DNA from 2 places in the Mucilaginibacter sp. NFR10 genome. Region 2 is predicted to be linked to the other one. Evidence: riboswitches for the same ligand, from Rfam matches in the RefSeq annotation. Region 2 holds a riboswitch; the other holds the start of a gene.
The links. Region 2 has a riboswitch for thiamine pyrophosphate ahead of BLP33_RS19040 (TonB-dependent receptor). Riboswitches for the same ligand answer to the same signal wherever they lie in the genome.
Positions count from the first base shown of each region.

Region 1 (16,696 bases), on a different contig from region 2:
AATATTAGCGGTTATGTACATGCCTTTTATACCGGAAGTTTACCGGAACAATATCAGTGGTGCCCGGCCTTTAGATTTTACCCAGGGATATTTTAATACGGATATTGGCATTACTATTCTCGTTATATTAGCAGCTACTTCTTTATATATTATTAAGCTGCTATTCAAGCAGCAATATAAAGTCAGTACGCTGGAAACCGAAAAATTAAAGCTTGAACTCAACCATTTAAAATCACAGATTCGACCACATTTTTTCTTTAACACTCTTAATAATATGTATTCGTTGAGTGTTCATCATTCTCCTAAAACGCCATTGATGATTAAGGATCTCTCAGAAATTATGCGTTACGTGCTTTATGACACTCGTCATGAAAGAGTATCATTACAACAGGAGATAGATTTTATTAAAAGCTATATCAGCCTCGAAAATTTACGCCATACCAAGCCTGATATAATTGACTTTGCTGTCCAGGGTGATATTGACAATATAAAAATTGAGCCATTGCTGTTTATGCCACTAATCGAGAATACTTTCAAGCACGCCCTACATCGGGATATCATGGACAATTGGGTAAAATTGATTTTGGCGGTCGATGAAAACGAACTAATTTTTCAAACATCCAATGCCAAGCTTCCTGCTAATGATAACTATGACAAATCGCAAAGTGGTATCGGTCTGCTAAATGTGCGAAAACGACTCGACTTGCTTTACGCTGGCCGGCATGAGCTAATTATTTTTGAGGAAGAAGAAACTTTCACGGTAAGTTTGACCATTCAATTAGACCCTTTAAATGATTAATTGCATAGTAGTTGATGACGAGCCACTGGCAAGGCAGCTGATAGTTTCCTATATCGAACAGTTGCCTGGTTTGCATTGTTTAGGAAGTTACCCGACAGCCGTCGAAGCATTTACTGCTCTGCATCAGCACCAAGTAGATGTGATCTTTATCGACATCGAAATGCCAGGAATCAGTGGACTTAATTTTATAAAATCCTTGAAAACCCATCCGAAAGTTATTTTCATAACTGCATACACCGAATATGCCGTTGAAGCTTTTGAAATAGAGGCTACGGATTATCTGGTTAAGCCGGTCATGTTTGAGCGTTTCCTGAAGGCAGTTCAAAAGGTCGGTCTGAATAAAAATGAATCTCAACGGATCAATCAACCAACGGCTGAAATAACAAATATCTTTTTGAAGGTTGATAAAAAGTTAGTAAAAATTAACCTTTCATCTATCATTTATATTGAGGGTTTAGGTGACTACGTTAAAGTGCATACACCCAACCATACTTATGTTTCATACATGGCCCTGGGCAAACTCGAAGCACTACTTCCAAACTATGAATTTATCCGCATCCACCGCTCTATTATTATTAATAAGCATCTTATTCAATATATTGAAGGTAACTTTGTAAGAATTGCTGATATTGATTTACCAATTGGATTAACCTACAAAGCAAATTTGTTTAAGAGCGTAGAATAAGTGAACTACTAAATGCATGTTACAGTTATCTCATTAAAATCCTCTGCATTATATCAAATGATCCTTTGGTAAAATCATCAATTTGGGTATTCGTACATGAGCGGGTTGTCGCAGGATATAGAAAACCGCCTCGACAACATCAGCGACATTTAAAGGTTCATGTATTTGCATACTATCTTTAGGATGAACCTCCCAGTCGTTGTGAAGTTCGGTCATCACCAGGCCGGGCTCTATACAGGATACCTGGATGTTTGTTCCGGCAAGTTCCATGCGTAAAGCTTCAGATAGTGCTTCGATAGCAAATTTGGTGGCTGCATATGCGCCGGCCGTAGGGCGTACTTTGGTACCCAGCACGCTCGACAAATTGATCACATGCCCATATCCCTGAATTTTGAAACGCTTGAGTAAAGAATAAGTTAACCTGAAGGTAGCTTCAATATTTAACCGCAACATTCCGGTCATTTTATCAATATCCGTTTCCGCTATGGTGCCGGTATGAAGCGTTCCCGCGCAATTGAACAGATAATCACATTTTCCGTAAGTTTTGTAAATATATTCTACCAATGCATCCTGGTAACCGGCAGAGGAAAGATCACCGGGAATAATATCTACAAATTCAGATTGTAGCTCCTTCAATTTTTCCTCCCGGCGTGCCGCCAGTATCAGCCTGTAGCCTCCCTTATTTAATGCTTCGGCAATAGCGCGACCTATTCCGCTGCTGGCTCCTGTTATCAAAGCTATTTTTTCGTTAAAATACATTTTTCTTCATTTTAAGCTTACCTGGCATGATGTTAATTTTCCGAGAGTTTCGGCTATATATTCCAATTCTGTAACAGTTGAGGATGCGAAACCCAATCGAAGTGATTGTTCGGCCGACTGGCGCGTAAATTGACCCGAACCATCATTAATATAAATATCCCTGGCCAGGGCCTGTTTTTGCAGGTCGTAAATGTTAATTGATTGGTCAAACGTTGCCCATAATGCCATTCCGCCTTCGGGCATTTTGAAATCAACTTTGTCTTGCAGGTGATATTTTAATAACTCACAGAATAGGTCCCGCCGCTCATGATAAGCCCGCAATGATTTACGTACATGTTTTTGTATGATGCCTAATTGCAGTAACTCGGCTACCGCGTTTTCCACCAGATTGTCGCCCTGCCGATCTACAATACGGCGTAAAGTTGCTAACCGCTGTATTACATTTTCGGGGCCAACCAGGTAACCGATACGAAATGCCGGGGCGATGGCTTTAGTAAACGACCCGCAATAAAGCACGTGCCCGGTAACATCTGCGCCAGCCAGCGGTTGTAAAGGCTTGTTTTGATAATGAAAATCATAATCGTAATCATCCTCGAAAACAATAAAATCAAATTCCTTTGCCAGTTGCAATAGCTGCATCCGTCTGTCTGCCCGCAAGGCTACTGTAGTAGGGTAATTATGGTGTGGAGTAACATACACCATACGGATAGGCTTTACCCGACAAATTTCACGCAATTCATCTACTATTATTCCATGTCCGTCAACCGGTATTTTTATAACGTTTGCCCCCGCCTGTAAAAAATTCATATTTGCCCCGGTCCAGCCTAAGTCGCCAATAACAATGTTATCGCCGGGCTTAAGTAAGGCTGTTGACACCAGATATAACCCCATGATGGTGCCGCGGGTGATCAGTATATTTTCAGAAGTGATATTCAATCCCCTGGTTTCGGCAAAATAAGTACATAATTCTTCGCGAAGCCATATTGAACCTTTAGGGTCGCCATACCCTAAACGGACATATTGGTTGCCTGCCCGTAGTTGCGTGCGGTAAGCCCTTGATAAGTCAGTCAACGGCGCTAAGCGACCATCAGGATAACCATCATCTAAATGATATTGGCTGGTATGTTTTATAAGCTTTCTGGCTAAATGGTCGGCATTGTCAATGTTATAGCCGGCTGTTTTTAAGTTGCTCCCTTTTTGGGTAGACCTCGCCATTAATTTTTCCGGCGCTATAAATGGCAATTTTTCACTTACGAAAGTGCCGTTTCCGGTTTCGGATTGTAGCCAGCCTTGCACTAACAATTCATCGTATGCGCGTACGATAGTCTTTCTGTGAACTTTCAGTTGTTCGGATAATTCCCGGGTACTCGGTAAGCGGTGCCCTGTAGTTAATGTTCCGCCTTTAATCAGTTTCAACAATTGATTCGCTATTTGCTGGTAAACCGGCTCAACAGAATTTGAACTAATGATAATTAGACTTGCAAGTGAATACATATCAAATTGGACTACCTATTATATTCAAATTGGACGATTTTGATAGTCCGGTAAAAATATATTTTTATAATCAAATATCGAATGCGAAAATCACTGCAATTATCCGAAGATCGGATCAGTAAAAATTGGAAATTGATTTATCATTAAACGAGCATAATATTTTAACAACAAATATGTATAAACGCAAATTTTTAAAGGATGCCGACGCAAAGGCATTTGACGCGATGATGGGATTAGAGCGATACCTGGCAACATCTTCGCTATCAAAACTGCACTGGGAAATGATAAAAATACGGGTTTCCCAATTAAACGGATGTGCTTATTGTATTGATAAACATAGTAAGGATGCCATCGCTTTAGGCGAGAGTGCGCAACGCATTATTTTGTTACCTGTATGGCGGGAAACTAACTTTTTTTCAAAAGAAGAACAGGCCATATTAGCCCTGGCCGAAGAGATGACTTTGATAGCAGGCAAGCATGTATCTGATAAAGTATATGACACTGCTATTGAACTACTTGGCCAACAGTACACTACCGAGGTTATGATGGCAATTATTGCTATGAATGCCTGGAACCGTGTGGGCATTACTACGGGAAGAAGGGCTGAGAAATAAACGCCATAAGGCTAACAGAATTCTGCTCTATATCAACCTGATTTCCAAAAGGTACCGCCACCTTACTAAAGCAAATTCCAACCCAATCAGGCACGAGTGTGCGTCGCCGACAAAGAGCGGTTGCATACTCGTGACTCTCAAAGTACACGCTCGGCTGCCGCAAGTGTCCTCTCACGCTGCCGCAAGCGCCCATGCTTATGGCCCCGTGTTCAGGTAAATAAAGTTTTATTTACACCAACTTCACGGTTGCAATGATCACAACAAGAGATGCAAAGCCAAAAGAGCAGCATGCCGGCTATGCACACCATTTATCAAAATGCACACCAAGTTTTTTAAAAACTAAAGAAGACTCAAAAACATCCATTAAACAACGCTCCAGGCCCTTTTCGGCAGCAATCAATTAAATAAATGTTAAATAATTTTACGAAAAGTAAAATATACCAATAATTAAAGTTATATTGCACACTTATTAACAACAATATAATGCAACAAGGAACAGTAAAATTTTTTAATGAAGCCAAAGGTTTCGGATTTATCACACCTAACAATGGTGGCAGCGAAATCTTCGTTCATTCAACAGGTCTGATTGACAATGTTCGTGAGAACAGCGCCGTTAGTTATGACGTTGAAGAAGGCCGTAAAGGTCCGAATGCAGTAAATGTAAAAATAGCTTAATCACTATATCATCATTTTAAAAGCATCCTCCCATCCGGGGGGATGCTTTTTTGTTACACTTAATCAAAAACATGGGTAGATCCACCGAAACATTTAACAAGAAAGAGCGCGAAAAGAAAAAGCTCAAAAAACAACAGGACAAAAAAGAAAAGGCCGAAGATCGTAAAGCCAACGCTGTTAAAGGACAGGGTTTTGAAGATATGCTGGCCTATGTTGACGCAAACGGCAACATTACCTCCGTGCCACAAGATCCCGGTAACCGGAAAAAGGTATTGGCGCAGGACATCCTCATCGGTACGCCAAAACAGGAGGAAGTTGAAGTAGAAATTGTAAGAAAAGGCACAGTAACATTCTTTAATGAATCTAAAGGGTTCGGTTTCATTAAAGATCTGCAAACCCAGGAAAGCATTTTTGTTCATGTCAACGCGGCTTCTTTTGCCATCAAAGAAAATGACAAAGTTACCTTTGAAATAGAACAGGGGCAAAAAGGGCCTACCGCTGTCAAAGTCGCTAAAGCGAGCTAAGGCTTAATTAACCATTGCAACAATAAACAAGATAAATCCTCATACAATAAATATCAGAATGACCGATAAACAAACAGCACACTACAAAGCCAGCGAATATATTTATGACCTGGGTAATACCGCTTTGGAGAATGGTTTTAAACCCGATGAGCATTGGGAGGTACAAATGGCTACCGCCGCTGAGAAAAAAGCTTTTGAGAAACAGTACTATCCCACAGTAGCGACAAGCGTACTGCCCGAACTGTTAAAAGCGACTTTTGCCCTGGTAAAAACGCAATTGAACCAGGTGATGAAGGCACAAACAGTGATACCGTCGGATCGTTTCGCCCCCGAGCCAGTGTACGAATACCTGGTTGCCTTTAATTTAAACCGCGTAAGGCGTTAATGTTGATAGTTTCCCAACCTGGCGCGGGTATGCAGGGTTGGGTTTAGATGCGGCATACCAGTGACTTTCAAAGTAAAAAAGTGATTTTCACCCATATTTTCGCACCTTAAATTGCAAACATCAGCCTAACCCTGATTATCTTACGGGATTATTAGGATTGACTGAATGACCCGTACACTTTTACTCTTTCTACTGGCCCTGTTACCCCTGGGCGGCTTTGCACAGCAGTTTACGCTGATAGTTGTTAAAGAAAACGCCCAGCCCGCCGATGGTGCTACCGTTAAACTGATACAGGCAAACAAACAGGCCAGTATGATCGTAACTAACGCCCGCGGCCAGGCCAGGTTTCAGAACATTGCGCAGGGAGCATTCAGCTTCTCGGTAACTTATACGGGATATCAGCCCCAAACCACCCGCAGCTATACCATTGCGGAGAATATTAAGCAGGATACCATCCGCATACAAGCCCTGAGTACTGTACTGAAAGAGGTGAACATCACTGCCAAAACGCCGCCGGTAGAGGTGAAGCAGGGAAAGGTGATCGTAAACGTTGATGCTTCGGTTACGAATGTGGGGGCCACGGTACTGGAGGTATTGGAGAAATCGCCGGGGGTAATGGTCGACCGTAATGGCGGCATTGCTTTACAGGGCAAGCCCGGGGTGCTGGTGATGATAGACGGCAAGCCTACCTACCTCTCCGGCGCCGACCTCAACAACCTGCTCAGCAGCATGAGCTCCACCCAGGTGGCGCAGATTGAGCTGATTGCCAACCCTACGGCCAGGTATGATGCCAGCGGCAATGCGGGGATCATCAACATTAAAACCAAAAAGAACCGGCAAAAGGGTTTCAACGGGTCGGTTACGGCCACGGCGGCGCAGGGTGTTTACTTCAAAACCAATAACACGCTCACGCTCAATTACCGCGCCGGGCGCGTCAGCACTTTCTTTAATTACAATATCAGCCGGCAAAAATACCTTACCAACCTGTACGCGCTGCGCAAATACACCGGCGCCGACGGGGCGACCACCGCAACGCTGGACCAGCCATCGCACTTCACCGGCACACTGCTGAACAATACGGCCAAAGCGGGGCTGGACTATGAAGTTTCGCCTAAAGCCACGGTTGGCATTGTGCTTGGCGGAACCATGATCCACCGCGAGGGTAACAATACGGCTTCGGCGCGCTGGCTCAACTCCAGTGGTGCGGCAGATTCGGTCATCGCTACCGATAACGCCAATAACAGCCGGTTTAAAAACGGCCAGGTGAGCCTGAGCCTCCGCCATGCCATCAGCAAAAACCAGGACATCAGCGCTGATGCCGACTGGCTGCACTACAACATTACCAGCGACCAGAATTTCAACAACCGCCTGCAAACCACCGGCGGTTATAACGAATCTACACGCGCCAACATCCCCACCACCATCAACATATTCACTGGCAAAGCCGACTATACGCTTAAAACCGACAGCGATGGCCAATTTCAGGCGGGCTGGAAATCGGCACACAGCAGTACCGATAACTCCGCCGGTTACCAAAACCTCAATGCGGGCCAATGGACTGATGACCTGACCCGCAGTAACCATTTCCTTTACAGTGAGAACATCCACGCGGTTTACACGCAATGGGAGCGCAAGCATAAGGCCATTTCCTATCAGGTAGGCTTACGTTATGAGCATACCGATTATCACGCCCATCAACTGGGTAATGTGCTGCAAAAAGATTCGGCCTTTTCGCGCAACTACGGCAGCTTTTTTCCCAGCGGCTATTTCAGTTACCAGGCCGATACTGCAAATAGCTTTACTTTAACGGTAAGCCGCCGCATTGACCGCCCGGTTTACCAAACGCTTAACCCATTTTATTTTATCATTAACAAGTACACTTATCAAACGGGCAACCCTTATATTTTACCCCAATACAGCTGGAACCTGGAGCTGAGCCATCAATACAAAAACCTGCTCACCACCACGGTATCTTACAGCAATATCAACAACTACTTTTCGCAGATCTTTTTGAGCGACCCTACCCTTGCGGGCATTTTGCTGTATACACAGGGCAACGTGGGGCGCACGTATATCATCGGCATATCCGAAGCTATCACGGCCTCCCCCACCAACTGGTGGACGCTAACAGCACAGGCGCTGTACAATTACAAAAAGCTGAGCGGTTTTAACGGCAATCATTACACATCAGATATTAACCAGCTTAACCTCAACGCCAGCAACCAGTTCACCATTAGCAAACGTTTTACAGGCGAGGTATCGGGCTTTTATACCACCCGCGCCCGCAATGACGTGCAGGAACGGCTATACCCTACCGGGCAACTCTCGGCAGGGCTGGGCATGTCGGTACTTAAAAAGAAGGCGACCCTGAAGTTGAGCATGCGCGATATATTCTATACCAACGCCATGGAAGGCTTAACGCAGTTCCCTAACGCTACCGAATATTTTAAAATTAAACGCGATAGTCGCGTAGTAGTGCTTGCGTTCACTTATCGGTTCGGCAAAACCTTCAAAACGGCCAAGCGCGACAACGGAGCAACCGATGAAATGCAGCGTGTGGGGAATGGGTAAAAACCCCACCCAAACCCTCCCCGGAAGGGAGGGCTTAAAAAAATGCAGATCAAAAAAGTCTCCCCTTCCGGGGGAGATTTAGCGGGGGCTTATTGCTTTAATCTTGCGGTCGTTTGCAACAAGCGCTGATATTGCTTTTATGTAGAGACGCATCACATGCTTCTCCCATAGGCCAGGCTGCTTAGCAGTTCATGAACATCAGGCATCTGTATGCGGAAGACGCATATGATGCGTCTCTACATTAAACAATTGAATTTGAATAGGCTTCAAAGAAATGTAACCTGCTGGCCTGATTGGGCCCATGCATCAATCCCTCCTACTAAAGGCCGGATGCGCTTCAGGCCAACTTTACGCAATTTCTCGGCATATCTTGCAGCGGTTATTTCATTGGGGCACGAACAGTAAATAACAATCTCCTTATGCCCGGCATATCGGTCGGCAATATCATTAAAACTGTTTTCGTCTATGGGAACTGAGCCCGGTATAAATCCATTTCTTGTGCGCTGATCTATCGGACGTGCATCAAGTATCACAGGGTTCGATTCTCCGTCAATCAGTTCTATCAAATCATTCACAGTTAACCTATCCGTTTCAAACTGCCTGATAAGGCGATAACGACGCAGCCATTTGAACAAAAGGTATAAACCGAACAACACGACGACAAATAAACCGCCCATCGTGCCATAATGACTTAATGCAGCGATCAAGCCATCAACCTGGTGCCGAAAAACTGCACCCAGCGTCACCGCCGCGCCGAGATAGATAAGTGCTGCGATAGATGAAAAAAACACAAATAATGTCACCCGCATTGCATAAACTCCGGCAACAACAGGTGCCAGTGTTGACAGCCCCGGAATAAATTTAACAATGGTTAACGCAGGGGCGCCGTAGCGTTCAAAAATATCGCCGGTACTGCGAACACAGGTATCCGGTGACATAGAAATTTTACATAATTTCCCAAGGATCCCTGTTCCGTATCTCTTCCCGGCAAAATATAATATAAGGTCGCCTGCTAAGGTACCCAGTGATCCGGTTAAAATGAGTATGATGATATTAGCTTCGGTTGCAGGCGTTACAGCAGTAGTTACAATCAATACTGCAAATGCAGGCAGCGGCAATCCAACACTCTGTAAAAGAGTGATCAAAAATACCAGCCACAGCCCATAGATTTGTATTAAATCAACTAATGCGTTCATACTCAGTTGCAGCTAAGATAAGACACTTATTTTTATTGACCGGCCCGATTTTGCCGATTAACAATTATTTGACATCAGGTTGAGAGTAGTTTATTATTTTATGGATTTTGAGTTAAGCTGACGATAATTTGCCTGATGCTTTCAAATTATTTTCGTCAGCATTAACACAATTCAATCACTTGATATTCAATACACTTACACGTTAAAACAAATTATCATCAGCAGTAACCAGATAGTCTTAACATAAAATTGATTTGGATTAATCAATTTTATTCCTTTAGCTTTACTGCAACTTTAGGGGTGTCCTGACGGACTGAGATAATACCCTTTGAACCTGATCCGGGTAATGCTGGCGAAGGGAAAAGTGACGACGACACTATTGGTGTTGTTTTTTCTTTCCTAATACGGGGACATTCCTACAGTTGAAATTTTAATGCAACGTAATGGAAGTAACCGTTAATCAACAAAATTTTATTGTGCCTGATAACTGCAATGTGCGGGCTTTGCTCGCTGATGTCTTGCAGCACCCTGACCGGGGGCTGGCCATTGCCATCAACGAAGCTATTGTTCCCAAAACCCAATGGGAAAACCACAAGCTCAATCGGGGCGATAAAATCATCATTATTAAAGCCACCCAGGGAGGATAAACACCCAATAGCCTTTTATGAAAACAGAAAAAACACCTACAGCACAAGCCATCACGCAAACACCGTTTCCGGCGTCGCGTAAGATTTACGTTAAAGGACAATTGCACGACATTGACGTGGCCATGCGCGAAATAAGCCTGAACGACACCAAACTACATGGCCGTTTTGGCGAAACCGAGCCCAACGCCCCGGTAACTGTTTACGATACCAGCGGCCCTTATACCGATCCAAACATAGCCATCGATGTTAAAAAAGGTTTACCCCGCCTGCGCGAAAAATGGATCACTTCGCGTGGTGATGTCGAGCTGCTGGATAGCATATCATCAGCATATGGCCGCGAACGCTTAAACAGTAAAGAGCTTGATCATTTACGTTTTGGCTACCAAAGTAAACCTTTCCGCGCCAAAGCAGGCATGAATGTGTCGCAACTGCATTACGCCAAAAAGGGCATTATCACGCCCGAAATGGAATACATCGCCATACGCGAAAACCAACGCATCGATCTGCTGAAAGAACAGTTGAACGGGCAATATGATATAATGAGCCAACAGCACCAGGGCCATAGCTTTGGCGCCAACACACCTAAAGGTTACATTACGCCCGAATTTGTACGACAAGAGGTAGCCGCCGGTCGCGCAGTTATCCCATCAAATATCAATCACCCCGAAAGTGAACCGATGATCATTGGCCGTAATTTTTTGGTTAAGATCAACGCCAATATTGGCAACTCGGCAGTTACCTCGAGTATTGAAGAAGAAGTAGAAAAAGCCGTTTGGGCATGCCGCTGGGGCGCCGATACCATTATGGACCTCTCGACAGGTAAAAACATTCACGAAACCCGCGAATGGATCATCCGCAACACACCTGTACCCATAGGTACCGTGCCTATTTACCAGGCGCTCGAAAAAGTGAACGGCAAAGCCGAAGACCTTACCTGGGAACTGTTCAGGGATACGTTGATAGAACAGGCAGAGCAGGGTGTTGATTATTTCACCATTCATGCTGGCGTTTTACTGCGCTATGTGCCTTTAACGGCCAAACGTATTACGGGCATCGTATCGCGCGGTGGTTCTATCATGGCCAAATGGTGCCTGGCCCATCATAAAGAGAATTTCTTATATACGCATTTTGAAGAGATCTGCGAGATCATGAAAGCGTATGATGTCGCCTTCTCGCTGGGCGATGGCTTGCGCCCCGGCTGTATTGCCGATGCCAACGATGCCGCGCAGTTTGGCGAGCTGGAAACCCTGGGCGAGCTGACCAAAATAGCCTGGAAGCACGATGTGCAAACCATTATTGAAGGCCCCGGCCACGTACCCATGCACCTCATCAAAGAGAACATGGAGAAACAATTAAAGCATTGTTCTGAAGCGCCTTTTTACACTTTAGGTCCGTTAACTACCGATATCGCTCCGGGTTATGATCATATTACTTCGGCTATCGGCGCTGCCATGATCGGTTGGTTCGGTACCGCTATGTTGTGCTATGTGACCCCTAAAGAACACCTGGGTTTGCCCAACAAAAAAGATGTTAAAGACGGCGTGATCACGTACAAAATTGCTGCCCATGCTGCCGATTTAGCCAAAGGTCATCCCGGTGCGCAGTATCGCGACAATGCGTTGAGCAAGGCACGTTTCGAGTTCAGGTGGGAAGATCAGTTTAACCTGTCGTTGGATCCGGATACGGCTAAAGAATTTCATGATGAAACCCTGCCTGCCGAGGGAGCCAAGATCGCGCACTTTTGCTCGATGTGCGGGCCAAACTTCTGCTCGATGAAAATAACCCAGGATGTGCGCGACTTTGCCAAAGAGAATGGTGTTAACGAAGCCGACGCCCTAACCCGTGGCATGGAACAAAAATCAAAAGAGTTTGCCGAAAAAGGCAGCGAAATATACCTGTAATGGAATTGATCGTGATATCGGCCCCGGATACTGTGACGGATGAAGCACAAATAATCAATCGCTTGTTCGGGGCCGGGTTACAGCGCTTCCATCTGCGCAAACCGGATTGGAATCTCGATCAATGTACCAATCTGATTACTCAGATTGACCAGGCCTATCATCATGCTATAGTTTGTCATCAGCATCATAGGCTGGCCAAAGTTTTTGAGATGCACTATTTACATTATCCCGAAAAGGATCGTATCAAAAGCGACCACCTGGATTTAAATATTCAGCTTAATCAGGGTTACCGATTGAGTACTTCGATACATGATGTTAGCGCCACATCCTCACTAAAACATTTTGAGTACACATTTTTAAGCCCGGTGTTCAACAGCATATCCAAGCCAGGTTATCAAAGCATGCTGCCTGCCGGTTTTTGTTTAGACCGTAATAAGTCCGGACCAAAAATAATAGCGCTTGGCGGCGTGGATATAACCAATTTAAACCTGCTAAAAAAAATGAATTTTGACGGAGCGGCGGTTTTGGGTGCTATCTGGCAAGATCCCAAGCAGGCTGTTTCCAATTTTATAAGCATTAAAAAACAAACCGAACAATTAAATCCATGATTGATAAACTGCATTATATCTCTCAACAATCTCAAAATGGCACGCACCTTAGCGCTATCAAAGCGGCTTTGGATGCGGGCTGTAAATGGATACAGTTGAGGGTTAAAGATCAGCCCGAAGACATCATTCTGCAATATGCCATCGAGGCCGTTAAACTTTGTGACGGGTACGGTGCCAGATTAATAGTGAACGACCATCCTGAAATTGCAAAAAAGGCGGGTGCCCACGGGCTGCACCTGGGTTTACAGGATATGCCCATACAACAGGCCCGTCAGATTGTTGGCCATGATATGATCATCGGTGGTACGGCCAATACATTTGCGCATGTAAAACAGCGCGTTGCCGAGGGCGCCGACTATATCGGCCTTGGCCCTTACCGTTTTACAACTACCAAACAAAAGCTGAGCCCTATTTTGGGGCTGGACGGTTATTGGGATATTATGGATCAGATGCGTCTTGCAAATATGAGTATCCCGGTAATCGCTATCGGCGGCATTGTGCCGGCCGATATACCGCTGATCATACAAAGCGGCGTATATGGTGTTGCGCTGTCCGGCGCCATCACCCACGCCACCAACGCCAGGCAAGTGGTTTCGGAATTATACCATCATTTAAATCAACCTTCGTTTAACGAAGCTTAAAATCAACACTATGTTAACCATCGCTGATAAAACATTTCAGTCGCGCTTATTTACAGGCACCGGCAAATTTAACTCGCCTGCCATGATGGAGGAGGCTTTGCTGGCCTCAGGCTCTGAACTGGTAACCGTAGCCCTAAAGCGTGTTGATGTAAAAAACAACGACAACGACGATCTGTTGCTGCGTTTAAAATATCCGCATATTAACCTGCTGCCTAATACCTCAGGTGTGCGGAATGCTAAGGAGGCTGTGTTTGCCGCCCAACTTGCCCGCGAGGCGCTGGAAACCAACTGGATAAAACTGGAGATCCATCCCGATCCCAAATACCTGATGCCCGACCCTATAGAAACCCTAAAAGCTACCAAAGAACTGGCGAAACTGGGTTTTATAGTATTGCCCTATATCCATGCCGACCCCGTATTATGTAAAAGGCTTGAAGAAGCGGGTACTGCGGCCGTGATGCCTTTAGGATCGCCGATAGGTAGTAATAAGGGCCTTAAAACCATCGATTTTTTAGAGATCATCATCAGCCAAAGCAGCGTACCCGTTATTGTTGATGCGGGTATAGGTGCTCCGTCTGATGCAGCCAAAGCGCTTGAAATAGGCGCCGACGCCGTACTGGTAAACACCGCCATCGCGGTATCAAGTAATCCAGTACAAATGGCCGAAGCATTTAAACTGGCCGTTAAAGCCGGCCGGATGGCTTTTGAAGCAAAACTGGCACAACCGGTATCACATGCTATGGCAAGTAGTCCACTTACTTCTTTTTTAGATGAGTAGTTTTAACGACATTTTTGAAACCTATAACTGGGATGATACCAAGGCCAGCATCTACGCTAAAACCAGCGCGGATGTTGAACGCGCCCTGGCCGCAGATAAACGAACATTGGAGGATTTTAAGGCCCTGGTATCACCTGCTGCAGCGCCCTACCTGGAGCAAATGGCGCGGATCAGCCAGCGCCTGACCCTGAAACGTTTTGGCAAGGTGCTGCAGATGTACGTGCCGCTTTATCTATCCAACGAATGCAGCAACATCTGTACTTATTGCGGCTTTAGTTACGATAACAAGGTAAAACGCAAAACGCTTTCGCCAATGGAAATTATGCAGGAAGTGGCCGTTATTAAAGAGATGGGCTATGAGCATGTATTACTGGTAACCGGCGAGGACAACGTGAATGTGCATGTTGATTATTTTAAAAAAGTGCTCGAACTGATCAGGCCTCATTTTGCCCATATCTCGATGGAGGTGCAACCGATGGATCTGGAAGACTATCAACAGCTAACGCCTTATGGCCTCAATACCGTGCTGGTATACCAGGAAACTTATCATAAAGAGGATTACAAAAAACACCACCCCAAAGGCAAAAAATCAAACTTTAAATACCGGGTGGAAACGCCCGACAGGTTGGGCCTGGCCGGGATCCATAAAATGGGACTGGGCGTTTTAATAGGTTTGGAAGACTGGCGCACTGATTGTTTTTTCACCGCGATGCACCTTAACTACCTCGAAAAAAAATACTGGCAAACTAAATACAGCCTCTCGTTCCCAAGGTTAAGGCCTTTTAGCGGCGGCCTCGAGCCAAAGGTAGAAATGAATGACCGCGAACTGGTACAACTGATCTGCGCTTATCGTTTGTTTAACGAAGAGGTTGAACTTTCGATATCTACGCGCGAATCTGCCAACTTTCGCAATAATATCATCAAGCTGGGTATCACCTCTATAAGCGCCGGTTCAAAAACCAACCCGGGCGGATATGCTGTTGAACCTGAGTCGCTGGAGCAGTTCGAGATCTCGGATGAACGCAGCCCGGCCGAGATTGCAAAGATAATTACCCAACAGGGCTATGAAGCGGTTTGGAAAGATTGGGATAGCTGTTTAACCTAAGAATATGCTTGAGCGTGAAGAATTGAAACGGTATAACCGGCAGATGATATTGCCCGAGTTGGGCCTGCAGGGACAAGAAAAACTAAAAGCAGCCCGGGTGTTGATGATAGGTGCCGGCGGATTAGGTTGCCCCATTTTGCAGTACCTGGTAGCAGCCGGAGTAGGCACCATTGGTATTGTGGATGATGACATGGTTGATATCAGCAACCTGCACCGGCAAATATTATATGCTGCCGCTGATATTGGCCAGCCAAAGGCTTTGATAGCCAAGCAAAAACTAAACCAGCTTAACCCTTTTGTAGAGCTGATAACATATACAGAAAGGATTACCCTTGCCAACGCCCAACAACTGATAACCGGCTTTGATTTGGTGATAGATGGCTCTGATAACTTTACCACCCGCTATCTGGTGAATGATACTTGCGTCACCCTTGGCAAACCGCTGGTATTCGGATCGATATTTAAATTTGAGGGACAGGTATCGGTGTTTAATCATCAGGGCGGCACCGGCTATCGTGACCTATTTCCTGAAGCGCCACCAGAAAATGAAGTACCCAACTGTGCCGAAATTGGTGTTATTGGCGTGTTACCTGGTATAATAGGTACTTATATGGCCAACGAAGCCATTAAGTTGATTTGCGGTATTGGGGAGCTATTATCAGGCAAACTGTTAACCCTGAATGCGCTTGACAACAGCATCAGTATTTTCAAAATTTCTGCCGCAACGCCTTCACTCCCGGTTAACATTTCTCAGCCGGTTGAAAGTGACAAAGTTATAAATGAAATCGACGCCGACACCTTTAAAAAATGGAGGGCGGAAACACCCGACCAAATTTACCTGGTTGATGTGCGTGAAACCTATGAATTTGACGATGAAAATATAGGAGGAATAAATATCCCGCTTTATGAATTGGAAGAACACGCTAATATTTTTCCAAGCGGTAAAAAGCTGGTATTTATTTGCCAAACCGGCCAACGCAGTAAAATAGCGGCTCAGCAAACCAGGTCTTTGTCGGGGATAGCAGCCTTCAGTTTAAAAGGAGGAATTAACGCTTTTAACTTTTAAAACGCGCTTATGCAGTATTATCAATATTGTTCGGTATTAACCATTGCCGGCTCCGATAGCGGCGGCGGTGCGGGCATTCAGGCCGACTTGAAGACCTTTGCCGCCCTGGGTTGTTACGGCACCTCAGCCATTACTGCCATTACCGCGCAAAACACCCTGGGAGTAACTGATATTCACGTTATTCCACCGGCAATGGTGCAAAATCAGATCAGCGCAGTAATGAGCGATATCCGGCCTTTGGCAGTGAA
Region 1 covers NZ_FMTV01000002.1:730,837-747,532, reverse strand. Annotated here, with positions in the region: gene BLP33_RS10960 (sensor histidine kinase) at 1-799, shown strand, start outside; gene BLP33_RS10955 (LytR/AlgR family response regulator transcription factor) at 792-1,484, shown strand; gene BLP33_RS10950 (SDR family oxidoreductase) at 1,533-2,243, opposite strand; gene BLP33_RS10945 (MocR-like pyridoxine biosynthesis transcription factor PdxR) at 2,250-3,737, opposite strand; gene BLP33_RS10940 (carboxymuconolactone decarboxylase family protein) at 3,911-4,351, shown strand; gene BLP33_RS10935 (cold-shock protein) at 4,835-5,026, shown strand; gene BLP33_RS10930 (cold-shock protein) at 5,098-5,550, shown strand; gene BLP33_RS10925 (hypothetical protein) at 5,609-5,935, shown strand; gene BLP33_RS10920 (outer membrane beta-barrel protein) at 6,101-8,506, shown strand; gene BLP33_RS10915 (rhodanese-like domain-containing protein) at 8,773-9,702, opposite strand; TPP riboswitch at 9,989-10,080, shown strand; gene thiS (sulfur carrier protein ThiS) at 10,146-10,349, shown strand; gene thiC (phosphomethylpyrimidine synthase ThiC) at 10,367-12,250, shown strand; gene BLP33_RS10900 (thiamine phosphate synthase) at 12,250-12,858, shown strand; gene BLP33_RS10895 (thiamine phosphate synthase) at 12,855-13,499, shown strand; gene BLP33_RS10890 (thiazole synthase) at 13,510-14,277, shown strand; gene thiH (2-iminoacetate synthase ThiH) at 14,270-15,382, shown strand; gene moeB (HesA/MoeB/ThiF family protein) at 15,387-16,448, shown strand; gene thiD (bifunctional hydroxymethylpyrimidine kinase/phosphomethylpyrimidine kinase) at 16,458-16,696, shown strand, end outside.
Region 1: linked by a shared signal. The riboswitch ahead of thiS (sulfur carrier protein ThiS) and the one ahead of BLP33_RS19040 (TonB-dependent receptor) in region 2 are both predicted to bind thiamine pyrophosphate.

Region 2 (16,696 bases):
GTGCATCATTGTTGGTGACAGTACCTACAAACCAATCTTTTCCGCTCCTGCGGGCTGTAGAAATGTATTCGCCCGGTGTTCCCTGCACTATTTTCGTTTCGTCCCATATGGTTGGGATTTTGTCCCAAAATTCCAGCTCGGGCTCATTATGCGCCGCCGAAGGCTTATCATACCAATACAGCGTTTGCAGCGGGCTGTAGTAAATTGCTGCCAGCGCCAATTGATGGGCATGGGTAGTTTTAATACGTTTATCAAAATAACAGAAGGTATAATCGGCTGCTCCGGCAATATACCGCGTAAAAGGCAGCACGGTATTGTGCGTAGCATCGGGCATTTCCTCGTTGCCACGGATCCCTTCGGCCGACATCAGGTTTGGCCAGGTACGCTGCTCGCCGGTTGGCCGCCAGTCGTCATGAATATTTACCATGATCTGGGCAGCGGCCGCCTGTTGAATTGCTTTTTCCACCCAGGTTGTCCAGCGGTGCGAGCCCTGCTGCACAAAACCAAATTTTACGCCTTTTACACCCCATTTATGATAAATAGCAAATAAACTATCACTTTGGGCTAATAAACCCTGCTGATTAACATATAACCAAACACCAACACCCTTATCATTGCCATATTTGATTATACCAGGCAGGTCAAAATCAGGTATAGCAACCTTGGTAGCATCCGAGCTAAAGCTAAATGCCGGTCCGTACCATTTCCAATCAAACAGAATATATTGCAGGTTATGCTTTACCGCGAAATCAATATTGGTTTTTGCATCATTTGTTGTCATGGCCATTACCCGCATGATTTTACCGGGTTTAATCCAATTAGTGTTGGCTATTGCCGATGGCTCATTAAGATTTAACATCATGTAATTATGTTCAATCAGGTCGCCCGGTTTTTCAGCTATCATGATTGCCCGCCATGGCGTGCCTACCGGCGAGATAAGCTGCGCCCCGCCAAACATAGAGGTTACCAGGGTGGATGGTTTATCGGCACTCAGCTTAAATTTAGTGCGTGCATAATCAATTAGTTGTGCTTCCCCCAGCGCTGCAAAAAGGCCGTTAGGCAATTCGATGGTTAACGGCCGTTCGCTTTCGCCGGGCCAGTTTTTTAGCGACAGTTTGTAATACGGCGCTTGTGCCCAATTGGCAAACCAGGCCTGGGTGCCTTCAGGCAGGTGAAACTCGGTGTTTTCCGCAGTGATGTTGTAGTAGGTTCCTTTAGGGTTTTCGGGGAAATAATACCGGAATGCAACCCCCTCGTTATAAACCCTTACCTGCACCTGCATTACATAAATGGGATTGTCATCCTTTACCAGCGTAATATTGATTGCGTTGTAATGATCCCGGATCATAGCCCGCTCTCCGGTAACTGGTGCCCATGTGGTATCATGCCGGGATGAATCAACGCCGGTGATCAACAGGTTTTCGCACCAGTTTCTATGCTGATCTACCTTCAGCGCCATTGCTTTTTCTGAAAGGTCATTATCCAGTTGCAGATCGAGAACCGACTGCAGAATTACCGGTTTGTTTTTATAATCCACGCTATAGTACATGGCACGTTTCCCGGCCTCAACTTTTTGACGAAACCTGAATGTTATATTTTTATCCGGCGACCGAAGGCTAAGTACAGAATCTTTTATTCCCTGTCCCCGAACCACACTGATAAAGCAGCTTAACCATAAACCGGTAATCAATATTATTGCGTTTTTTTTCATGTCAGATAGTATTTATCCAGGTAAGACAAATAATTTCACGATTTATAATCATATGAAAAGCAATTAGCAGTAATAATTATAAAGTTGATTCCGATCTTCTTGAGAGATAGTATATTACAGATAGGTAAGGGTAGATAAATAGGAGCTAAAAAAGTGAGAGCCTGACATGTGCGAGTATGTGCCAATTGAACCGGCCACTTTTAACCGCCCGTTGGCAGCCTTCATGGTTGAATTTTCGGCCCAGGGTATGATTCTCCTTCCGGAGAGTTCATCAAACTCTCATCTTAAATGCCCGGGCTTGCCATAAGCTCTTCAACGTTGCAAAAGCCTAACCGGGAGGAGCGTTGTTTCATGCGCGATTCAGGGTTTGCCCGATAGGTAAACGTAATAGGCAACAGTGCCACCCTTGCTTCCTGAATAAAAATAATTTGATAAGCACTTACGCAGCATTCGAAATATACTTCACCAGGCTTCTTTTGGCCACCGGCAGCAGTGTTTGCTCAAGCGGAAAAGTGATATCGCTGTGTACATAGTAAACCGCGGGGTTGGGCATAAACTTGTTCCGGTTTATGAGATGCAGTTTAATACTTTCGGGGGTATTGGTGATACTTTGTTCGTAGGCATCAACAAAAGCTACGTTAATGCCCCGGTATTTATCATCCTTACCTTCAAAAATAGTGATCTGGTACTCGTAGACCCGGTTGGTGCGTTCTTTGCCATTCTGTAACGAAAAATAACCGTGATAGGGCATTAAAGGGATAATGCCCACCGGATCAATATTCACATGGCTTTCTACAAAATCATAAATGTCCCTGCCGGTTTTTATAGCCGGGTCCATTTTGCCTAAGGCATAGGTAATGATCTGCTCTATCTCCTGCATGCTTTGATCATCCATAATGATCTTTTGATAGGTAAGCTTTACGGCGTCGATATCAGCCTGTGTTAAGCGTTGCGGAAAAGCCTGCTGTAACAGCGATTTATTCTTTTTAAAATCGATGAGGTTGTTATAATGAAATATCAGGTCGGCCAGGTTGGGATATAACCGGCTGTTATCAAAGTGACTGTTAATTTCCTGCAGGTAGCTTAACAGGATATATTTTTTGTATTCAAAATCAATATGACCTTCAATAAACCAGTTTGCGCCTAATTGCCTCATTTTTCAGCCTCCTTTTGATAGCTTAAATTAAACAAAAAACACCAACTTTGCAATATGCCCTATGGAACCCTTTATTTAATTCCCGTACCGCTGGCCGATGACGCGGCTGCAAAATCATTTACACCATACCTTACTGATACCATAAACAGTATCAAGGAGTACATCGTGGAGAATGAAAAAACCGCCCGTCGCTTTTTAAAAGAGGCCGGCTTGAAAACCCCGCAAAGCGAGCTTTTGATCCATGATTATGGCAAGCATAACCGCGACATGGGTAAGGCTGACTTTTTTAAAGGCCTGCAAGCAGGTAATGATGTGGGTTTGATGAGTGAAGCCGGCTGTCCCGGTGTTGCTGATCCCGGTGCCGAGATTGTGGATAAAGCCCACCGCATGGGCATTAAGGTTGTACCCCTGGTTGGCCCAAGTTCTATTTTGCTGGCGCTGATGGCTTCAGGCTTCAGCGGACAAAGTTTTGCATTTCACGGCTATCTGCCTATTGATAAAGTGCTTCGTGCTAAAAAGATCAAAGAGCTGGAAAGCACAGCCATAAAGCTTGATCAAACCCAGCTATTTATCGAAACACCTTTCCGCAATAACCCCATGCTTGAGGAGATCCTGAAAACAGGCAATCCCAAAACCAAGCTTTGTATAGCCCGCGACCTGACCTCCGCAACTGAGTTTGTGCAAACTAAAACCATTGCCGAATGGCAAAAGAAAGTGCCTGACCTGCACAAGCGCCCAACCATCTTTTTACTCTATCACGGCAATAAATGACCATAAGCCAGCAGCATACCCCGGTTGTAATAGTAGGCGCCGGTCCGTCAGGTTTGATGATGGCCGCCCAGCTTTTGCGCTATGGTGTGCAGCCGGTAATTGTTGATAGCAAGCAGGGACCAACCACCCATTCAAAGGCGCTTGCAGTTCAGGCACGGTCTATGGAGATTTATCGGCAGATGGGCATTGTCGATAAAGTGCTCAATGATGGTAAACGGGGAGGAGGTGTACAGTTTAACCAGGACGGTGAAGAGGTTGCCAGTCTTTCGCTTGCCAATGTTGGCGAAATGCAAACGGCTTTTCCATTTATCCAGATGTACCCGCAGAGCAAAAACGAGCGGTTATTGCTGGATTTTATTACCCTCAACTGCTGCCCGGTATACTGGAACACATCGTTGCTGTCACTAAGCCAGGATGCTGATAAGGTAACACTGAAACTGCAAAGCGGCGAGGATAAAGAAACCATTACCTGCGATTGGCTGGTTGCGGCAGATGGTGCCCATAGCACTGTGCGCAAGCAACTGAATATTCCTTTTAATGGGGATACCTACCAGCACCAATTTTATTTGGCCGATATAAAAATAGACTCCGACTTTGGCGATAAGGTTAACCTGTTCCTCTCAAAAAAAGGTTTCGCGGGCTTTTTCCCCATGCCCGATGAACGGAGCTATCGTGTGGTAGGCAACCTGCCCGATGAGTTTGATAAAAAAGACGAGCTTCAAATTGAAGAGGTGTTACCGCATTTGCGGGATGTAACCCAACAACAGATCATTGTTGAACATACCAACTGGTTCACTACCTACCGCCTGCATCACCGCATGGCCGATAAATTCAGGAAGCAGCGCTGCTTTTTAATTGGCGATGCCGCGCATATCCACTCGCCGGTTGGCGGCCAGGGGATGAATACCGGTTTGCAGGACGCCTATAACCTGGCCTGGAAACTGGCAGGTGTGGTTAATAACCAGCTTAAGGTATCGGTGTTAGATAGCTATGCGCAGGAAAGGATGCCTGTAGCAAAAGAATTGCTCAATACTACCGACCGGATCTTTAAAATGATCCTGTCGCGTAACTGGTTCATTAACTTATTAAAGAAATATTTGCTGCCTGTTGTTTTAAAATGGGTATGGAGGAAGCCCAGCCTTCGCGAAGCCTTTTTTAAACGGGTATCGCAAACCGGTATCTCCTATCGCGATAGCGCCATAAACCTTAACTTAAGCCATGCCAGCCAGATCAAAGCAGGCGACAGGCTTCCTTATCTCAAAGTGTTCGACGAAAAACGGGAGGTGGAAACCGACCTGCATGAATGGTGCAGTAAACCGGGTTTTACGCTCATCTGTTTAGGCAAGCTCAAAGAGCTCGACCTGTTTACCATCGCCAAATGGATAACCCAAAACTATGGGGCCAGTCTCAACTTTTTTTACCTGCCGCCTTCAACAAAAAATCAACACATTTTCGATGCTTTCGCCATCAAAGAAAACCAAAAGAAAGCCCTCATCATACGCCCGGATATGCATATCGGTTTTTTAAATGATGTGGTGGATATTGATATGATGGATAATTATTTGCTGAATGTAGCGGGGATGAAGTCCATAGACGATGGTCAATAGTCCATAGCTCTTGAAGTTAAAAGTCACCTGTAGAAGTCAAAGCCTCATTTCTGTCACATTTACCATGGACTATCGACTATTGGCCATGGACTAATAAACCACCATCACCCAGCCGCTCATTAAATTCCAATTCTTTAAATCTATTATATAGTAATATATTCCTGACGGAATATCTCGGTAATGCTCACCACAGGATCGCCAAGGCTTTGCGCGTTTGTTTTGCGAACTGATAAAAAGAAAAAAAAAAGGCTGATTAGGGGGAGTAACTTTTTTGCTTCCAACGGAATACTGTTTTTAAAAAAGCGCCTGCATGTAACTACTAACATACAGACGCTACTATCGCAACTATTATGAAAAGGGGTATTAATAAACCATTTATGGGGTTATAATTGGTTTATGATATAAATATGGGGGCAAAGCCGGTTTTTATCAATAATGTATCGATGAATAGCGCTTTTGTATTGGTGAATGTAAAAGGAGTGGAAAATAGTTTAAACGCCTGTAAATAACCAGTTAATCAGTATCTGATCCGTTTGGATAACCGTAAACAGGGCAGCTCCACCAGGCGATAAAACAGGTAAGCAAAACTGATACTCACAGCAATGCCTGTTAAAAATTCAAACGCCCTGAATCCAAATGTTTTTGGCAGGTGCATACCCATAAAAGCTACAAGACTGCTCCCAACAACATCATGGGTAAGGTATAGCGAAAAAGAGATTTTGGAAAAAAACGCAATAACCGGATAGCGTTTTAACGGCAGTATTAAAAGGACAAGTGCCAGAAGGCCGGCAGCCATAGGAAGCCACCCCGCACCATATAAACCAATGGCAGTTACAGCTACGCCATATATCAAAACCTCAGCTACCCCCTTTTTACCTGTCAGGTACAGGTAATATAATATCCCAAGAGCAAAAAAAGGAAAAACGTTTAACAGTGTTGATCCGGGTACGGGTATAAATAAAGGCAATAAGCAAATCAGGGGCAGGGAGATGGCGCCCCATTTTTTTATAATAATTGGAAAGAAAACGCCGATGAACAGGTAATATTGCAACTCAATCCCCAGCGTCCAGTAAACGGGGTTTAGGTATGGGCGACCAGTAAAATTGTTGATATAAGCTAAGTGGGTTAATATGTTACTGATATCGGGCCGATAATTTGTGTTTAATAAATACCCGGCCAAAATGGTTAATAATATGGAGGCTATGTAAGGCGGCTCAATGCGTGCTATTCTTTTTAAAATGTACTTGGGGAATAAGGCCCAGCTATAATTTTCAGGAATAGCCCAGCAAATTATAAAGCCTGACAACAGGAAAAACATTTGAACGCCCAGCCAGCCGTAGTGCAGGCCGGGTAATGATTTGCCGCCAAGATGAAACAAAGCTACCGCCAATGAAGCTATTGCCCTGATATAATCAACCTGCTGGATATGTTGCCTGGTTTTATTCTCTGTTAAAGTCATTATATAAAAGCCAGTTGATTAATTGTTATTGATAAGCCAATCATGATAATTGCATTCATTTTACTTCTGTTTCGACCAGTTGCGTGCAAAATCATTATAGCTTTCGCTTACCGGCAGCTCAACATTTGTAAGCCGCACCTTACGATTTTGAATAGACCGGATCTTGTTGACAGGTACGATATAGCTGCGGTGAATGCGCTGAAATTTGGCGGAGGGCAATTTCTCCAATACCTTTTTCATGGGTATCAGCGTAAGGATGGTTTTATCATTAGTGATATGGATCTTGATATAATCCTCCATACTTTCAATATATTCAATAGTATCCAGATCTATTTTAACCATGCGGTATTCGGAGTATACATACAGGCTTTCGTCAGTTTCGTCGTCGGTGGGCTTGTTTTTGTACTTGTAGTAATCAAACGCCTTTTCAACAGCTTTGGTGAAGCGTTTAATATCTATCGGTTTTAAAATATAATCAATCGCTTCCAGTTCAAAACCCTCATACGCAAACTTTTTATAGGCGGTAGTAAATATTACCATGGGTTTAGTCTGCAAAGAGCGCACAAGGTCAATGCCGGTAACATCGGGCATGTTGATATCAACAAAAAGAAGATCTATTGGGGTGTTTTTTAAAAATTCGGCGCCGGTTATAGCATCTTCAAAAGTATTAACCATTTGCAATGCCGGGAAGCGTGATACATATTCGCTTATAAGCCTTAAGGCCAGCGGTTCATCATCAATGGCTATACATTTAAGCACCATAATTTAAGTTTGTAAAGTAAGTTGAACAATATACTCATTATTCAGGCTGCTTATATTGAACAAATGCCTGCCAGGATATCAATGTCCAGGCGCTGTTTGGTGTTGTTTATGCCGATGCCGGTATGCTGGTAATCACTTTTCCGTAAACCAAAAACCCGGTTTTTGCAGTAAAATGAAATATTGCGCTCATTAATATTAATTCTAATATCAATAGCAGCAGGTTCGCGCTTGCTTACGCCATATTTGCACTGGCCCCGGGTATTTAAAAAAACAGCGGAAAGGCCATGAACAGTCTTAACTTAAAAGTCTGTAGTTTAAGTAGTAAGTAAAGCGTACAGGTCAACACGTCAAAGCTTCGATTCAGACTCAAAACTTACCCATGAATAGTTTCACCTTTACCGTAGTTCTGAATTACCTGGGCTTCATACTCCAGAAATTGTTTCCAGCGGGCTTCAACATCAATTTCTTCAGCGTATTTTTTGGCCAGCCGAATAAACATAGAGTAGTGGGTTGCTTCGCTTACCATTAGTTCGTGGTAAAAAGTTGCCAGTTGTTCATCATTAATATTTTCGGACAGCACTTTGAAGCGTTCGCAGCTCCTGGCCTCTATCATGGCCGAAAACAGCAGCCTGTCAATTAGCTGGGCTTCGCGGCCTCCGCCGGTGATGATAAATTTTCTGAGCTCGTTCACATAGTTGTCCTTCCGCTCGCGGCCGAGAATATAACCGCGTTCCAATATAATATCATGTACGCGTTTAAAATGATCCATTTCTTCCTGCACCAGCAGGGCCATTTCCTGTACCAATTCGCTCAGGTTTGGGTTTTGAACAATAAGGGTAATGGCATTGCTGGCAGCCTTTTGTTCACAAAAAGCATGATCGGTCAAAATTTCTTCAATATTGCTCTCTACCACGTTTTTAACCCAAAGCGGATCGGTAGGCAACTGCAGTTTTAGGATGGTTTTCTCACTCACAGTACAAAGATAGTTTTTGGAGGTGAAAGGTTAAAGGCGAAAGGTAAAAGGTATTTTTACCGTGGAAATTAAAAAATGAAGACCATCTTTATGGGATAGCCTTCGTTATTGGCGCTTGATCCGGTATGAGTACCGGTTGCCGTGTTTAGCACATCATGCCGGCAGTAAAAACCATACCAGCAAGGTTTTTCTATAGCATTAGTTAAATCAACTAAAACTAAGCAGATCAATTGTAAATACCAAAACCGAATTTGCGGGGATGCTTCCGGCCGCACTATTGCCGTAGCCTTCTCTTGAGGGGATCACCAAAATAATCCGACCGCCGGTTTTTACATACGGCAGGCCCGATTGCCAACCCTTGATAAGGCCCTGCAGGCTTTGGTTAATGGTGCCCGAGTCAAATGTAGTTCCATCCAATAGTTTGCCGGTATAAGTTACTTTAACAGTCGATTTAATGGTTGGATTTGCACCTGTTCCCTGGATTACTATCTTGTAATAAACACCAGAGCCATCAGCAGTAGTATGAAAAGCAGTGTCAGTACCGATATAAGCTTTAATAGCGGCATCATCCGTGGCTGCCTGTTTTGAGGCATCGAATTTGTCTTTTGAGCACGAGGTGAGGATCACCAATGGGGCGAATACGAATAATAGAAATTTCTTCATTAGTTAATAGTTCTGTTTGGATTAATTTGACGCGCAAAAGCTACAGAACGCTACAATAATTGAACTTATTTTGGGAAGATTAGTTAAATTCTGTTAAATCGACGGTGAACACCAATACCGAATTTTCGGGGATGCGGCCTACGCCATTGGCACCATAGGCGAGGCCCGAGGGTACAATGAGCAATACGGTGCCGCCCGCTTTTACCAACGGGATGCCTATTTGCCAGCCTTTAATCAAACGGTCTAACGAGCTTGAAAAACCGCTTGCTTTATCAACCACCATATCATTTAACAGCGCTGCGGTATAATTTACAGTGACCAACGAATTTTCGTTAGGATTTCTCCCCTTGCCTTCGGATAAAACCTGGTAATAAATACCGGAGGGGTGTTTCTGCACTTTGATCTGCGGGTTGGCCTTCAGGTAAACGCGTATCAGCGAATCATCTGTTTGGGCTTGTTTAGCACGGTTTAATTTCGCTGAGTTATCACATGACATCATCAGTGTAATAATAACCGCGCTTAGCAATAGAACGTATTTTTTCATGAGGGTTGGCCAAATAAAAGCCCCCTTTGCAATAAAGGAGGCTCAGTGTATGTTTTGGGTTGGTTAAACCGTTGTTTTTATTTTTAGTTCGGTCATTTGTGCTTCGGCAATGGTTGATGGTGAATCGATCATCACATCGCGGCCCGAATTATTTTTAGGAAATGCGATCACATCGCGAATTGAATCCAAACCTGCAAATATCGATGCCAAACGATCGAAACCAAAAGCAATACCACCATGCGGAGGTGCTCCATATTCAAAAGCATCCATCAAAAAGCCAAACTGTTTTTGTGCTTCCTCCGGCGAGAAACCAAGGTGCTTGAACATCAATGATTGCAAGCCGCGGTCGTGGATCCGGATAGAGCCACCACCAATTTCGGTACCGTTGATCACCAAATCATAAGCATTGGCACGTACAGCTCCCGGTTCGGTATCCAGCATGGCAATGTCTTCGGGTTTTGGCGAGGTGAACGGATGGTGCATAGCATGATAACGGCCACTTTCTTCGTCCCACTCCAGCAACGGGAAGTCAACAACCCATAGTGGTGCAAAAGTATTTTTATCGCGCAGGCCTAAACGGTTGCCCATTTCCAAACGTAGCTCATTCAGTTGTTTGCGTACTTTATCGGCACCACCGGCCAGGATCAGCATTAAATCGCCTTTTTCGGCATTGAAAGCAGCGGCCCAGTTGGTCAGCTCATCTTCATTATAGAATTTATCGACTGATGACTTCAGAGTACCATCCTCATTGTAACGGCAGTATATCATGCCGGTTACACCGATTTGCGGGCGTTTTAACCACTCGGTAAGCTCATCAACCTGTTTACGGGTATAACCTGCGCAGCCTTTGGCGTTGACGCCAACAACCAGTTCTGCATTGTCAAAAATGCTAAATCCTTTGCCTTTAACAATGTCATTCAGCTCAACAAACTCCATCCCAAACCGCAGGTCGGGTTTGTCAGATCCGTATAAACGCATAGCATCTGAATACAACATGCGCGGCAGTTCAACCAAATCAATACCTTTTACAGTTTTGAACAGGTGACGGGTAAGGCCTTCAAATATATTCAGAATATCTTCCTGGCTTACAAATGAAAGTTCACAGTCGATCTGCGTAAATTCAGGTTGGCGGTCGGCACGTAAGTCCTCATCCCTGAAACATTTTACGATCTGGAAATAACGGTCAAAGCCGCTTACCATCAATAATTGCTTAAAAGTTTGGGGCGATTGCGGGAGGGCGTAAAATTCACCTGCGTTCATGCGGCTTGGCACCACAAAGTCACGCGCGCCTTCTGGAGTCGATTTGATCAGTACCGGGGTTTCAACTTCGATGAAATCAAGCTTATCTAAATATTTACGCACTTCCTGCGCCATCTTATGGCGAAGTACCAGGTTGTTGCGGATAGGGTTACGGCGCAGGTCGAGGTAGCGATATTTGGCACGCAGTTCCTCGCCGCCATCGGTTTCGTCCTCAATCAGGAACGGCGGCAGCTTGGCGGCATTAAGCACTTCAATATCAGTAACGGCAATTTCAATTTCGCCGGTTGGGATTTTGGTATTCTTGCTGGCCCGTTCAATTACATCACCGGTAACTTTGATCACAAACTCACGACCAAGCCCGCGGCTTTTTTCGCGCAGGGTAGCATCTGTATCTGTGTTAAATATCAATTGGGTTAAACCATAACGGTCGCGCACATCGATAAAAGTGGTACCGCCCAAATCGCGCGATTTTTGTACCCAACCGCATAAAGTAACGGTTTGGCCTAAATGGCTGATATTTAATTCGCCGCAGGTATGAGTTCTAAGCATAACAATGTTTTATAAAAGTCTGCAAAAGTAGGGTTTTAGTTGGAAGTCTGGAAGTCCGAAAGTCGGAAAGTCCGAAAGTAACAGTATTCTTTCTGCATAATCTATAGGCTTACTGGCTTTTGAGTGCAGATATTCAGCTTTCGGACTTCCTGACCATTGACTTTCGGACTTAAATCCTATCTTTGCCTCAATAATTCTCAAGGGGTGCCTTGCTTTGGTTGCAAAACAAACTGCAGATTGTTTTACCAAACTGAAAGACGGGCTGAGATCATACCCAGGGAGTAAGTCAATAAGTACTAAGTTTTAAGCCTTAAGTCAAAGCGACTTTGGACTAACGACTTCCGGCTCACGACTTCCCCCCACACCTGATCCGGATAATGCCGGCGGAGGGATAAAGGTAAATAAGTTAAGTGTACTGCCGCGTTACCCTGGCGCGCAGATGGTTTAACTCAATTTTTGTTACAACATTTTGAAAAATTTATTTGTGGCTGTTATGGCCCTGTTGTTGCCTGTTATGGCATCGGCCCAGCTTTCCATTTCGGGGAAAGTAACCAATCAATCCGGCGAAGCATTGCCCGGCGCAACTATCACTATTTTAAACCCGCAGCAAAGCACTATTACAGACGCTGCAGGTAAGTATAGTTTTAACGATCTGAAAAAAGGCAATTATACCGTTAAAGTCAGCTATATCGGCTATCAACCTTTAACCAAAAGTGTTACACTTGCTGCTAATCAATCAATCAACTTTTTATTGGGCGGCAGTACATTTACTGCTGATGAGGTTACTGTAACAGCTACCCGTGCAGGTAAAAACTCACCTACAGCATTCACTAACCTCAGCAAAAAAGATCTCGAAAAAAACAACTTTGGTCAGGACCTGCCTTATTTGTTAAATCAAACGCCATCAGTGGTAATCAACTCGGATGCAGGTACAGGTATAGGTTATACAGGGATCCGGATCCGCGGGTCGGACGCATCGCGTATTAACGTAACCGTTAACGGCATTCCTTTAAATGATGCTGAAAGCCAGGGCGCATATTTTGTCGATCTGCCCGATTTTGCATCATCTATCAACACCCTGCAAATCCAGCGTGGTGTGGGTACTTCAACCAATGGCGCAGGTGCCTTTGGCGGTAGTATCAATGTACAAACCGCTACCCGCAGGGACACCGCCTATGCTCAGCTCGATAACTCAGCAGGTTCATACGGTTCACTAAAAAACACCGTAAGTGTAGGGACAGGTCTGCTTGGCGGCAGGTTTAGTATCGACGGGAGGTTATCGCGCATTCGATCTGATGGGTACATCGCCCGTGCATCATCCCGTCTGAAATCTTTTTTTGTGAGCGGTGCTTACTATGGTGATAACAGCACCTTGAGGCTTAATGTATTCTCGGGCCATGAGCGTACCTACCAGGCCTGGAACGGCGTGGCCGATTATGTAATAGGTGATGATACCCGCCCGGATAACCGCACTTATAACGAATTGGGAGATATGGGTAACGGAACCTTTTATAAAGACCAGGTTGACGATTACCTGCAAAACCATTACCAGTTACTGTACGATAAAAAGTTTTCGGATAAACTGTCGTTCAGCGGGGCCCTGCATTACACTCATGGCGAAGGTTATTACGAAGAGTACAGGAAAGGTGATGCGGTAAGTAATTATGGTTTATCACCTGTTATTTATGGTACCGATACTATTTCAACCACTAATCTTGTTCGCAGGCTGTGGCTTAATAATGATTTTTATGGTGTTACTTATGCCTTAAAATATCAGCCTACTACCAAACTGAACTTCAATCTTGGTGGCGCCTACAATGAATATAAAGGTGCGCATTATGGTAATATTATTTCTGCCGAAGAAAGTATAGGCGTTGGTCCTAACTATCAATACTATCGGGATGATGCCAAAAAGAAAGATTTTAACATTTTTGGCCGTGCCGAATGGCATGTAGATAAATTTTTGTTGTATGCCGATATGCAATACCGCCACATTAATTATTCGTTCTTCGGTATCGACAAAAACCTTAACAATGCGCAGCAAACAGCGCAGTTAAACTTCTTTAACCCTAAAGCAGGTGTTACTTACCAGTTTAATGAGCACAGTAATGTGTATGCCTCCTTTGCGGTGGGCAACCATGAGCCCAACCGCGATGATTATGTCGACTCGCCTCCGCAAAACCGGCCGAAACCAGAAAACCTGAAAGATTTTGAGGCCGGCTACCGCTTCAGCTCACCTGTTTTTAGCGGGGAGTTGAATGGTTTCTACATGCTATATAAAAATCAACTGGTATTAACCGGCTCATTGAATGATGTAGGCAGCCCGGTGCGTACCAACGTAAAGGACAGCTACCGCGCGGGTTTGGAATTCAGCGGAAAAGTGAAAATCACTGATCAGTTAAACTGGAGCGCTACCGCAACGCTCAGTACTAACAAGATTAAAAACTATCACCAGTTTTTCTCTAATTATGACGATGGCTCGCTGGTTGAAGAAACTTTTGCCAAAACAGATATTGCCTATTCGCCGTCTTTCACAGGTTCAAGCGTAATCAGTTACAGTCCTGTTAAAGGCGGAGAAATTGCCTTCATCAGCAAATATGTGGGTAAGCAATATTTAGATAATACCATGAACCATAATCCCGAAGGTTTTGGCATAGCACCCGATAATGCCGCTAATCCTTATGCCGCCAACCGTTTGCTGAACAGCTTTTTTGTGAACGATGTGAGGCTGAGGTACAGCTTCAGTGTTCGCTCAGTTAAAAACATAACTATAGGCTTGCAGGTTAATAATATCTTCAGCGAGAAGTATGAAAATAATGGGGCTACCTACCCGGATATTGAAGGAGGACATGTAATTAACTACAACTATTACTTCCCGCAGGCGCCCCGGAACTTTATGGCATCGTTGAGTCTGGGATTTTAATGGGCACTAATTTTATATCGAAACAAATTTTACGAATTGGATCGAATTTCACGAATTGAAAATTAGGATATGCAACACTGGCTCGACCTGTTCATTGAACAAATAAAGGAAACTACCTGGCTGCAATGGCTTGCTGTTGCGCTGGGTGTTACCGAGGTGCTGCTGGCCCGCGTAAATAACATATTGTTGTACCCGGCAGGAATATTGGGTACGGCCATCTCGATATTTCTGCTGATGGAAGTTCATTTATATGCCGAATCGGTACTGAACGGCTACTACATTGTAATGAGCGTTTATGGCTGGATCTACTGGATAAAGAAGCGTAACGAGCCTCCGGTAAAAATTACCTACTCCACCAAAAATGAATGGATAATAAGTTTGGCGATCAGCATTGTGGGTGGGGTGGTATTTTATTACATGATCAAAAACCTACCTGCTAAGTATTTTACACCGTCAAACGTGCCCGGCTGGGATGCTTTGGTATCCTCTACCGCCTGGGCAGGTATGTGGTTGCTGGCACGCCGTAAAATGGAGAATTGGATTTTTTTGAACATTTCCAACTTCTTCGCGGTGCCGCTTCTGTTTTACAAAAAGCTGCCTATGTTTGCCATGCTCACCATCTTCCTGTTTATTATAGCGATATGGGGCTATTTTGAATGGAAGAAACAAGTCGAGGCAGAGCGGTTGGTGGTTGGAGATTAGAGGTTAGGAAGAATGTTCAATGGCCAGGTTGTACCAGGTGTTCAATTTTAAAAAGTGTAAACACCCGGCGTTTTTTGAAAAATAAACATGGTTGATAACCAATGCTTTACGAATTGATTAAAATTCAATTTTAATCAAATTGAACGCCTTGGTTCTGGTAATCAGTACTTTGTGTTTTTAAGGAGCCGAATCATTGAACACCCGTTTTTCAAAAATTGAACACTGACAAAATACTGTCAGTATCTTTTGTTATCCTGATGGTAAATTGAGTATTGTCTGTTACGCTTTAAGCCTTTTGCTTTCAGCTTTAAGCTAAATAAAAAATGCATCCATCACAAAATTTAAAACCCGAATGGGTAGATATCATCCGGAAAGCAGCTCCTGCAGCTGAGCAGGCCGGCAAGCTGCAGCCCGATCAGCTGGCGCTTATTTATGAACAGGGCTGGTTTAAATTTTTAGTGCCGAAAGCTTATTCCGGTTTGCAATTGGCCTTGCCGCAAATGGTACGACTGGAAGAAAGTTTGGCCTGGGCCAATGGCAGTTTGGGTTGGGTTGTGACCCTTTGTGCCGGTGCAGGTTGGTTTGGTGGATTTCTGGATCCGGCTTTAGCTGCAGAGATCATGACCAATCCGCAATTGTGCCTGGCAGGTAGCGGTGCATCAACAGGTACAGCTACCATTAGCGGAGATGGCTATATCATCAACGGTACCTGGAAATATGCCAGCGGTGCACATCATGCCACACATATCACTGCAAATTGCATCATTAAAAAAGGCGATGAAACTGTTTTGAATGATGATGGTGAGCCACTGATATTACCTTTTATTTTTGATAAAAAAGATGTACGCGTTTTACCGGCCTGGAGGTACGTTGGCATGATGGCCACCGGAAGTGATGCCTATGAAGTAAAAGACCTGTACGTTGATAAAAATCGTTGTTTTAAGATCGACCCGCAGTATACGGTTGTAAACGAACCTTTATATCGCTACCCCTTTCTGCAATTAGCCGAAGCAACGCTGGCCGCTAACCTTTCGGGATTAGCTGTTCATTTTCTTGACCTCTGCGGACCGGCGTTTGATGAACGGATGAAAAACCCGCGTTTAACCAACCCTCAAAAAAGATACATTAAACAATTACTGGCCGATCAAACCACCTTACTCAATGAAATCCGTGCGGAATTTTACGAGGTTGTTGATAACTCATGGAACAACTTTGACTCGGATGATAATAATGGCTTACCGGAAGTAAGTTTAATGAGCCGGAAGCTGGCCAAAGTTTCGCGCGAAAGTGTGGATAGGCTTTATACCTACTGTGGTTTATCTGCCGCCAACCCCGATACGGAAATTAACCAGGTATGGCGGGACCTGCATACCGCAGGTCAGCATTCGCTGTTAACCTTTGAATCGATTGATTAAAAGATATTCAGTTAGCTCGTTCGTAACCCCGTAAAAAATCGGAATGACGTTTGAAATTTATTTAAAGATGGTGCATGGAGCTGCGTTAGGGATGGGAGCGGATACCGGCCTGTGGCTAAGGCCTTGTGCAGTATGAGCGTACAGCCCGGGCCGCAGGCAACGCCCATATTTATAAATCAATTAAAAAACGCATCCGATAAT
Region 2 covers NZ_FMTV01000006.1:4,833-21,528, reverse strand. Annotated here, with positions in the region: gene BLP33_RS19095 (glycoside hydrolase family 97 protein) at 1-1,711, opposite strand, end outside; gene BLP33_RS19090 (hypothetical protein) at 2,151-2,867, opposite strand; gene BLP33_RS19085 (SAM-dependent methyltransferase) at 2,922-3,638, shown strand; gene BLP33_RS19080 (FAD-dependent oxidoreductase) at 3,635-5,245, shown strand; gene BLP33_RS19070 (acyltransferase family protein) at 5,763-6,704, opposite strand; gene BLP33_RS19065 (LytR/AlgR family response regulator transcription factor) at 6,765-7,466, opposite strand; gene BLP33_RS19060 (MiaE family protein) at 7,840-8,439, opposite strand; gene BLP33_RS19055 (FKBP-type peptidyl-prolyl cis-trans isomerase) at 8,647-9,102, opposite strand; gene BLP33_RS19050 (FKBP-type peptidyl-prolyl cis-trans isomerase) at 9,182-9,646, opposite strand; gene aspS (aspartate--tRNA ligase) at 9,710-11,455, opposite strand; TPP riboswitch at 11,646-11,864, shown strand; gene BLP33_RS19040 (TonB-dependent receptor) at 11,925-14,378, shown strand; gene pnuC (nicotinamide riboside transporter PnuC) at 14,448-15,080, shown strand; gene BLP33_RS19030 (acyl-CoA dehydrogenase family protein) at 15,404-16,495, shown strand.